Paraglaciecola sp. L3A3: one gene and its partner. Each later gene encodes a partner of the first gene's protein in a complex. Links are inferred from orthologs where the notes say so. Each region holds a gene or a part of one and is shown in the gene's direction. Other genes may lie near its edges.

The links. The genes of interacting proteins can lie anywhere in the genome.
Region 2: the proteins of GQR87_RS14255 (region 1) and GQR87_RS17455 are in contact, whole or in part, in a crystal structure (PDB 1YFN), measured with the Escherichia coli proteins. The link is inferred for Paraglaciecola sp. L3A3 from one-to-one orthologs.

Annotation. Positions count from the first base shown.
Region 1 is NZ_CP047023.1:3,436,404-3,441,125, reverse strand. The notes cover bases 1,682-4,611. They hold GQR87_RS14255 (sigma-E factor negative regulatory protein), read left to right. Parts: upstream 1,682-2,808; coding sequence 2,809-3,414; downstream 3,415-4,611. Other genes in these bases: GQR87_RS14245 (SoxR reducing system RseC family protein), read left to right, coding at 4,446-4,611; GQR87_RS14250 (MucB/RseB C-terminal domain-containing protein), read left to right, coding at 3,434-4,438; rpoE (RNA polymerase sigma factor RpoE), read left to right, coding at 2,164-2,745. Outside these bases: GQR87_RS14270 (MaoC/PaaZ C-terminal domain-containing protein), read left to right, coding at 1-68; nadB (L-aspartate oxidase), read right to left, coding at 61-1,659; more of GQR87_RS14245, read left to right, coding at 4,612-4,722. UniProt on the Escherichia coli protein: An anti-sigma factor for extracytoplasmic function (ECF) sigma factor sigma-E (RpoE). ECF sigma factors are held in an inactive form by an anti-sigma factor until released by regulated intramembrane proteolysis (RIP).
Region 2 is NZ_CP047023.1:4,188,236-4,193,818, reverse strand. What follows is about bases 1,157-4,048. They hold GQR87_RS17455 (ClpXP protease specificity-enhancing factor), read left to right. Parts: upstream 1,157-2,341; coding sequence 2,342-2,755; downstream 2,756-4,048. Other genes in these bases: GQR87_RS17440 (YraN family protein), read right to left, coding at 4,031-4,048; GQR87_RS17445 (phosphoheptose isomerase), read right to left, coding at 3,401-3,994; GQR87_RS17450 (BON domain-containing protein), read right to left, coding at 2,823-3,395; sspA (stringent starvation protein SspA), read left to right, coding at 1,682-2,314; GQR87_RS17465 (cytochrome c1), read left to right, coding at 1,157-1,502. Outside these bases: GQR87_RS17470 (cytochrome b N-terminal domain-containing protein), read left to right, coding at 1-771; more of GQR87_RS17465, read left to right, coding at 768-1,156; more of GQR87_RS17440, read right to left, coding at 4,049-4,411; GQR87_RS17435 (penicillin-binding protein activator), read right to left, coding at 4,398-5,583. UniProt on the Escherichia coli protein: Enhances recognition of ssrA-tagged proteins by the ClpX-ClpP protease; the ssrA degradation tag (AANDENYALAA) is added trans-translationally to proteins that are stalled on the ribosome, freeing the ribosome and targeting stalled peptides for degradation.

The DNA of each region.
Region 1 (4,722 bases):
CGCAAATTAATCAGAATGAATCGAGCCCACATTTGATAGGCTCAATTCAATTTACTGATATTATTTAGTTAAAGGACCAATAATGGTCGGTTGGGGATCATCAACTTGATAGGGGTAATCAACATTGAAATGTAATCCTCTGCTTTCTTTGCGTTCACGGGCACATTCAACTATCAACTCTGCGACTGTGAGTAGATTACGCAATTCAAGTAAGTTATTACTGACTTTAAAGTTAGAATAGTATTCGTTAACTTCTTGTTTTAATAGGTTGATCCTATGATGAGCGCGCTCTAGTCTTTTATTAGTACGAACAATCCCTACATAATCCCACATGAATAGCCTTAATTCGTGCCAGTTATGTTGAATAATCACTTCTTCATCTGAATCACTTACCTGACTTTCGTCCCATTCTTCAATTGGCTCCTGCTGGTAGTCTTTAGCCAAATTTGCCTTTATATATTCAGCAGCTGAATGGGCATAAACAATACATTCTAATAATGAATTACTGGCCATTCTGTTTGCGCCATGTAAACCTGTATAAGCGACTTCACCAATAGCAAATAAATTTTGTAAGTCGGTTTTGGCGAATTTATCGGTGACCACACCTCCACAACTATAGTGGGCTGCTGGTACTACAGGGATTGGATCTCTAGTGATATCAATGCCTAATGCGCGGCATTTACGATAAATATTAGGAAAGTGTTTAACAATAAAGTCGCTAGGTTTGTGACTTATATCAAGGTACATACAATCAGCGCCTAAACGTTTCATCTCAAAATCAATGGCTCTAGCGACTATATCTCTTGGCGCTAAATCACTTCTTTCATCAAATTTATGCATGAAAGGCGTGCCATCTGGGTGACATAATTTAGCACCTTCGCCTCTTAATGCTTCAGAAATTAAAAAGTTTCGCGCTTCTGGATGGTATAAACAAGTGGGGTGAAATTGATTAAATTCCATGTTGCCGACTCGACAGCCTGCGCGCCATGCCATCGCAATACCATCACCGCTGGAAACATCTGGGTTAGATGTATATTGATAAACTTTACTTGCACCGCCAGTGGCTAGGGTTACAAATTGACTGCGAATTATTTCAACTTTTTCTTTTTTTCTGTTCCAAACATAAGCACCCAGTAACAAATCTTTTTGGGTTTTACTCTTAATTAAGTCAATAGCGTTATACCGCTGAAACAGATGAATGTTAGGATGTTGTTTAACCGCTTCTATTAATGTGACTTGTACAGCAGCACCTGTTGCATCAGCTGAATGTAAAATGCGTCTATGGCTATGACCGCCTTCTCTTGTTAAGTGAAATTTGGACTCGCCATTACCATCTTTCTCTTGATCGAAAGGCATACCAAAATCAATTAACCATTCCATACAAGCCTTAGCTTGAGACGCGGTAAATCGAACCGCCTCTTCATTACATAGACCATCACCAGCAAGTAATGTGTCAGATACATGGTATTCAATAGAGTCATTTTCATCGAAAACTGCGGCTATGCCACCTTGGGCATATTTTGTCGAGCCTTCAGAAAGCTCACTTTTACTTAATACAATTACCTGACAATTGTCTGCAATTTTAAGTGCGAGGCTCAGTCCAGCTGCGCCGCTGCCAATGATGAGTACGTCACATTGGTGTTCAATAGTTGAGTGCATAATGTAAACTAGTCAAATAATGAGTCGATTGTTAGGCCATACTAATTTACGCTACGCAAATATCAATGTATTTAATTGCCTATAATATGCGAAAATTCATTGGGGCTGTTGAACTTCTCTAGATGTTTTACAGCGAGTTGTGCGGTATTTATACAATGAAGCGCGATTGTGGTGTAGTTGTTCGACATGAATGAGTGCTGAGGCAGTAGAAATGCCGCACAAACGCTGCCCGAAGGGTTCGTCCTAAACGCTTTTTACTCTTTGTTGCTGATTTTTGACTTAATCCATTAGGCCTGTAAACCAGCGCCGCGATTAAAAAGCGTTTAGTTAGAACAAAATTTATACAGAAAAGATCAACAGTCCCAAATGTTAGGGTGGTTATTTTACCTTTTTATATGTTTGTTGAAAAAAGATCATTATTTATCGAACTTTTTTTAATATGGTTAGTCAATATTAGTGCTTGCATGAGCTGTAGTATATTTTCGTAAAGGAGTAATAGCTCGAATGAGCGAGCAGTTAACAGATCAACAAATTGTTGAACGAGTACAAAGAGGTGACAAAAACGCATACGGGCTGTTAGTTGTTAAGTATCAGCATAAAGTATCGTATTTAGTTTCTCGGTATGTAAAAAATTCAGGCGATGTAGCCGATGTGGCACAAGAAGCATTTATAAAAGCATATAAAGCTTTACCCAATTTTAGAGGTGATAGCGCATTTTATACTTGGCTATACAGGATCGCAGTAAATAGTGCTAAAAATTATTTGGTTTCTCAAGGGAGGAAACCACCGGCAAATGATATTGACGCCGATGAAGCGGATTTTTATGATGGCAGCGATGCATTAAAAGAAAATAATTCGCCAGAAAAAAGTTTAATGTCAGAACAAATGGAAAAGCTATTGTTTGAGGCAATGGATAAATTACCCGAAGATTTACGAATGGCTATTAGCTTACGTGAGTTAGAAGGATTGAGTTATGAAGAGATAGCTGAAGTTATGGATTGCCCTGTAGGTACTGTAAGATCAAGAATTTTCAGGGCTCGTGATGCGTTAGATAAAGTGATTCAACCTTTGCTTATGAACGACTAAGTTTAAGTTGATAAATCTATTATTTATCAGAAATAAGAACTAAATTAGCGGGAACCATATTGTATGTCGCAAAAATTTGAAAATTTATCAGCTTTTATTGATGGTGAAGTATCATCAGATAATGTTGTTGACGCTGTTAAACGTGATGCCGATTTGATGCAAAAATGGAAAAATTACCATCTAATTCGTGATGGTTTACGTCAAGAGCTACCAACAGAGTTGAACTTCGATATTGCAGCTAAAGTGGCTCAAGCTTTAGAATCAGAACCCGCAATTTTAGCCCCTAAGAAAACATGGCGAGATATTCCATTGATTGGCAATGTGATACCCTTTGCTAAGCAGGGGGGACAGATGGCAGTTGCTGCATCTGTTGCTGTAGCTATGATTTTAGGGGTGCAACATATGAATCAAACTGAGGTTGAACAACCTTTCAGTGCTGCAGCGCCAATTTTAGGTATTAATGGTGGCTTATCACCTGTTAGTTTTGATGCTACTCGTTCTTTACCGCAAACGGATACTGCAGAACAAAAACGTCGAATTCATGCTTATATACTTGATCATAAACAGCAAATGCGTTTTAAAACATTTGAAGTCACTGCAACACCCACTGCAGAAGATACTATTAATGAAGAGGCAGTGCCTGAAGTTGTTGAAAATATCCCTGAATAGAAGATACAGCAGAACCTTAATGGTTCTGCTATCTGGCCTAGTTTTTCCTAGCTATACCTTTGCTCAAGAAGAGCAAACTCTCATAGAACCAGCACAATCTTCTGACGTTCAGTATGTTGCAGAACAATATACTGATGATAGTGCCGAAGCCTGGTTACATAAAATGTCTCGGGCTGTGCAATCTCTTAATTATTCAATCTCATTTGTTTTACTGAAACCCGGTGTTGACTCTCAACCTTACCTCTGGCGCCATGGAATAAATGCAGATGGCATTGAAATGGAGCAGTTGAATTTACTGAATGGGCCGGGTAAAGAAATCGTACGAATTGGCAATAAAGTCAGCTATTTTGAACCCAATGTGCCCCCATATAGTTTGATTTCGTCAGCTATTAATGGACCATTTCCTAGTGAATTTTTTCAACATCCAGAAAAGCTATTTACTGGATATGATTTTGTGATGGTCGGGAGAAGTCGTGTTTCTGGCCGTGCTGCTCAGCAAATCAGAATAATTAGTAAAGACCAAACAAGGTATGGTTTGAATGTTTGGTTAGACCAAGAGACTGGTCTATTACTGAAATTAAATATGTTTAATCTAAAGAACCAATTGCTAGAGCAAATTCAAGTGACGGGCCTCGAAGTAACTGAAGAACTGGCCCCTTTTTTTGCAAAAATTGAAACCTCTATGTTGCCAGCGGCTGTCAGTTTAGGTCAAAACCAGTTGACCCGTTCTCCGTGGAAAATTGGTTATATCCCTGTTGGTATGGAATTAGTGAAAAGAGAACTTAGACGTTTGTCTATCACTGGTCAAGTTGTTGAATATGTATTGTTAAGCGATGGTTTAGTGGATGTTTCCGTTTATATTGAAGAGCGGAGTAATGATACCTTAATGGATAATGTGGTAGGGAAAAGTCAATCTGATACTTTCTTTACCTTACAAAAAGGCCCATTAAACATCACTATTATCGGAAAGTTACCTGCATCGACTGCCAGTTCTATTGCTGCTTCAATCGTAAGAGGAGAATAATCCTTTTATGTTAGAAGAAATAGGCGTAGTAAGTAATATTGAAAACCAAACGGGGGCACAAGTTATCTGGGTTGAAACACAAATTAAATCTACTTGTGGTAGTTGTGAGGCCCAGTCAAATTGTGGAACGGGTGCTATCGCTAAAGTATTTGCTAATAAACGTGAATCAATTAAGTTTCAATATGATGGTGCCATTGATATTGGGCAAGAAGTTAAATTAGGTATTGCTGAAGAGAGTGTACTGAAAGCCTCTATTTTAGTTTATATATTACCTTTGTTAGTGT
Region 2 (5,583 bases), 750 kb from region 1 along the record:
TTAGTTATCTGGATCCAAGGTGATTATGTTATTTCTGGTGCGACACTTAACCGATTCTTTGCGTTACATGTTATCGCGTTACCTCTAGTCATTGTTATCTTAGTGTTTTTACACATTGTAGCCTTGCATGAAGTGGGTTCAAACAACCCAGATGGAACAGATGTTAAACGTAAGAAAGGTTCTTTGACTGAAGACGAAAAAACCAAGTTTAAAATCCATGAATATTACACTGACAAGTACGATATTGTTGACGATATAGTGCCTTTCTTCCCGCATATCGTATTAAAAGATTTAGTTGGCTTTAGTTTATTCTTAATTGCTTTCTGTTACATCATGTTCTTCAACCCAGAAATGGGTGGTTACTTCTTAGAGCATCCTAACTTTGAAATTGCTAACCCACTGAAAACACCAGAACATATTTTCCCAGTTTGGTATTTCACGCCTTTCTACGCGATATTGAAAGCGGTTCCCCATAAATTAGGTGGTGTAATCGCAATGTTTGCCGCGATTATTGCGTTAGCCTTATTACCTTGGATTGACCGTGGAAAAGTGAAGTCATGGCGTTATCGTTGTGGTTTACATAGATGGAACTTATTGACCTTTGCTGTGGTATTTATTTTCTTAGGTTACTTAGGTGGAACACCACAAGAGAATTGGAAAATTACTGCATCTCAGATTTTGACTATTATGTATTTTGGTTTCTTTGCGTTGCTTTATATCTACAGTAAGAACGAAAAAACTAAGCCAGTACCAGCGAGGATTACAGAATGAAGAAGTTGATTTTTGTTTTAACCATGCTGTTGCCATTTAGTGTATTGGCTGCTGGCGGTGGTGCACATTTAGATAAAGCTGACTATGACTTAACAGATAAAGCATCATTGCAAAATGGCGCTAAGATGTTTATGAATTATTGCTTAGGATGTCACCAAACTCAGTACCAACGTTATCAACGTACATTTGAAGACTTATCTATTCCCCTTGAACTAGGCAGTGCTAATTTACAATTTACTGGCGAGAAGCCTGGTGAGCATATTAAAAATGCTATGCCTACTGAATCTGGGGCTAAATGGTTTGGTGCGCCGCCTCCTGATTTAACGTTGGTCGCTCGTGTACGCGGTGCTGATTGGATCTATACCTATTTACGTACATTCTACGTAGATGATAGTCGTCCGTTTGGTGTGAACAATGAAGTGTTCCCTGAGGTGGGTATGCCTCACGTATTACAAGAACTCCAAGGTGTGCCTACTAAAACAACTGAAAAAACTTTAGTTGATGGTGAAATGGTTGACCGTTATATAGGGCTTACAGTGGATGGAAGTGGTGAACTAAGTCCTGCTGAATATGATACTGCGGTATTAGATTTGGTTAACTACCTAGTTTATGTGGGTGAGCCTTCACGTTTGACTTCAGAAAGTATCGGTCGCTATGTCATATTATTTTTGTTGATATTGTTTGTACTGGTTTATTTACTGAAAAAAGAATATTGGCGAGATGTACATTAATTCCACAAAACTTTTTGTTGAATTTAGTGTATAATCCGCGAAATTTTGAAAGGGGCCTTAAAGCCCCTTTCTTTTCTACCGTTAGTTAATCAACTAGTCATTAAAGGCAGTGGGTTAATAACCATGACGATGCATAACTCTTAAATATGCATTTAATGGGTAATTTAGGAGATATATAAATGGCTGTAGCCGCAAATAAACGTTCTATCATGACGTTATTTTCAGATACTTTAGACATATACAGTCACCAAACACGTATAGTGTTGGCAGAAAAAGGTGTGGGTGTAGAAATTAGTTATACTGACCCTACAAACCTACCTGAAGATCTACTTGATCTAAATCCTTATGGAACTGTCCCAACTTTGGTGGATAGAGAATTAGTTTTATATAATTCACACATCATCATGGAATATCTTGATGAGCGTTTTCCTCATCCTCCACTAATGCCTGTTTATCCTGTTTCTCGTGGTCAAAGTCGTTTGACTATGCACCGGATACAGAATGATTGGTATGTATTAGCTGAGAAAATTTTGAAAGCTGAAGGTGATGTAACAACTGCGCGTAATGAATTACGTGAAGCGTTGTTGAGTTTAGCGCCTTTATTTGCTGAAACGCCTTACTTTATGAGTGAAGAGTTTAGCTTAGTAGATTGTTATTTAGCACCTCTATTATGGCGTTTGCCTGCATTAGGTATTGAACTGACTGGTACTGGTAGTAAAGATGTTCGAACTTATATGAATCGCATCTTTGAACGCGCTTCTTTTAAAGCGTCACTAACAGATCAAGAACGTGAAATTCATAATCCACTGTAAGTGATAAAATAACGGGATAAATGACTCATGACACCTAATCAACCTTATTTGTTACGTGCATTTTATGAGTGGATAGTGGATAACAATTTCACTCCTTATGTTGTGGTAGATGCACATTATCCAGGTACTCAGGTACCTCAGGAGTTTGTGCAAGATGGTCAGATAGTTTTAAATGTCTCCCCATCATCAACAGGTAAATTACAATTAGGGTTAGACGAAATTACTTTTGAAGCTCGTTTTGGTGGTGTACCTAGAAGTTTAGTGCTTCCTTGCCCAGCAGTTTTAGCTATTTATGCTAAAGAAAATGGTGCAGGCACGGTATTTACGGTAGAAGAAAATATGTCTTCTGCTGAGTCTTCCGAGGAAAACTCGTTAGAAAAAAATGAACCACCGGCAGCTAAACCTAAAAAAGGTAAACCAACCTTGACTGTGGTTAAGTAGAACAATAAAACAAACGAATAAAAAAGCGCCTTAGTTAAGGCGCTTTTTTTATACAATTTTAAAAGCGCTATAAATATTCAAAAACTTTGATAACTTGTTTTACACCGTCAACGTGGCGAGTAACATCAACCACTATGTCTGCTTCTTGTTGGCTGATCAATCCCATTAAAAATACCTCACCATTTTCGACTTCTATCTCTATGTTCAAGCCATCTATTCTTTTATCAGCAATGAGCTTAGTTTTTACTTTTGAAGATAGCCATAAATCGTTTGCAGTTACGCTTGGGGGAATAGGCAGACCTAGACGAATTTGATTATGTATTTTCTTGATATGTTGAACTGAAGCGGCAAGTTTTCCTGCATGAACTATGAGTTCTTGGGTAGGGGCTTGGCCAACTAAAAGAGCAGTACCATTAAAAACTTGTATTGATATATTGGTTCGCGTTTTTATCGATTCATCAGAGCCTAAAGTGGTAGCTATGCGGCTGCTAGTGGTTTTATCATCAAGTTGAGTGCCCACTGTTCGATTATCATGAGCAACAGATACTGCACCTACACCAGCGCCAATAATTAACCCAGCACATCCTTGAAGCAATAAAGTAGTGGAAAGGGCGAAGGCAAGTGTCGTTATTTTATACATGAATATTATTCCTGGATGTTTTCTGGGAAAAGACAATTATCGATTCCATCACAAAGGCTGTGTACAACTAAATAGTGTACTTCTTGTATTCTAGAGGTTCGTTTCGAAGGCACTCTAATCTCAACGTCATTTGGTCCAACTAAACCCGCCATTTTACCCCCATCATTCCCCGTTAAGGCAACAATAGTCATATCCCGGCTGAGGGCTGCTTCCATGGCGCTCACTACATTCTGTGAGTTGCCGCTAGTCGATATGACTAATAAAATGTCACCAGCTTGACCTAATGCTCGAATTTGTTTGGAATAAACTTGGTCAAATTCGAAGTCATTGGCAATCGATGACAAAGTGGCGCCATCAGCGGTTAATGCTATAGATGGCAAACTAGGTCTATCACGTTCAAATTTATTGAGCATTAAAGAAGAAAAGTGTTGAGCACTGACAGCAGAACCACCGTTACCACAGCATAGTATTTTGTTGCCATTAATCAGTGCATTAACCATCATAAAAGTTGCGCTTGATATTGGCTCTGGTAATAGTTCTATTGCCGCAATTTTTGTCTGAATACTTTCAGTAAAATTGGCTTTAATGTGTTCTAGCATAGTGCTCCTTGTATAATATTTATCTGCTAAATCGCTCTAAGCTAGAGTGATGTTTTTTAGCCAGGTCACATTTTGTTGACGATTATTTCTGTCAATTCCAATGAGGTCAATCCTATGTGGAACAATACTAGGATTCAAATTTTTTTCTTGCATATAACACATTACAGCTGAAATAAATTTCCGCTGCTTTGATGAATGAAAATATTCAATAGCAGTGCCATGTGATTGGTTACTACGAAATTTCACTTCTATAAAAACTAGCTCGGTTTCATCTTGCATTATTAAATCAATTTCACCGCTACGACAACGATAATTTTTACTCAAAAAAATGAGTCCTTGCTGTTCCAAGTAATTTTGTGCGTAACGTTCAGCATCACTACCAATTAGTGGTGATAGTGCCTGTTTAATCCATTTCAAGACGTATTACCCGATCTCTGCTTATTTGAGCTAAGGGTAGTTTTCGTTTAATCATGCCAGAGGTAATTGATATTTCACCTGTTAATCCCGGACTAGATAATTGTGGTAAAGCTGCTAGCTGCCGTAATTGCGGAATAAAACTGTAAGCATCGTACCCCATGGCAAACAGTCTTAAGAGAGAGTCTTTACGTTGTGGCCATAATTGGTTGATTTGTGCTTTGAGTTTAGGCCATTTATGTTCTGGTAACAAAAAGGGCATGTCAGTAAAAGTAAGATTGCGCAGATCTCTCAAACTACCGTCAGTTTGACTTTGGCTATAACTACGAGATGAGGCGAATACAGAAAGAGATATTTCGGCAAATGAACTTAAACTGGCTTCAATAATTGGATTGAGTAATTCAGTTTCTTCAGGGTTAGCAAAAATGACAATGGCATCTATGTCCCTACGGTTTCTTTCTTCACCAAACACTTCGACGTTAGATAAATATTCAATTTGTTTAATCCGTGCTTTACTTTGATCAACATCTAACATTTCAGCTACTTGTTTACGCATGTCTTTATTATCTTTAAATATAATTACTTCCGGCAGGATAACTTCAGGGAAAGCTTGCCACTGCTGAACAAATGCTTGAGCCATTCGTTCAGTCACATTGTTGTTTGCGGCGAATATAATGGGCTTAGTTAATTTGCGCTGGTGAATGTGTTGAGCTAGTTGTTCTGCCTCGTCTTCAGGGGCTAACGAAAAATAGTAATGTTCTGCTAATTCAACTGGATTTTCTACAGCTAGTAATGAAGGAGACTTATTAGTTGTGTCTGTATCGATTCGATTCAGCGCCAATAATATTTTATCTTTTGGCAAAATTTTACTTAAAACTTCGATCTTTTCTTTTAATAATGGGCCTACTACTACATCATAATCAGCTACGAGTTGGTTTAACTCTTCTGGCGTTTTTAGAGCAGAATCAAAGAAGTGAATCTCTAAGCTTGAGGAGGCATTTTCAATCTGTTGCGCACTATTTTCAATTTGTTTATGTGCAGCTGTAAAATTTTTAATATCTTCCATATAAGCAGCAAAAAAACCATCTTTTATTACAGTACCTTGACTAGACAGCCTACCTGTTAAAGGAAGTAATACTGCGACACGTTTAGAAATAATTGGCTTTATTTCAATT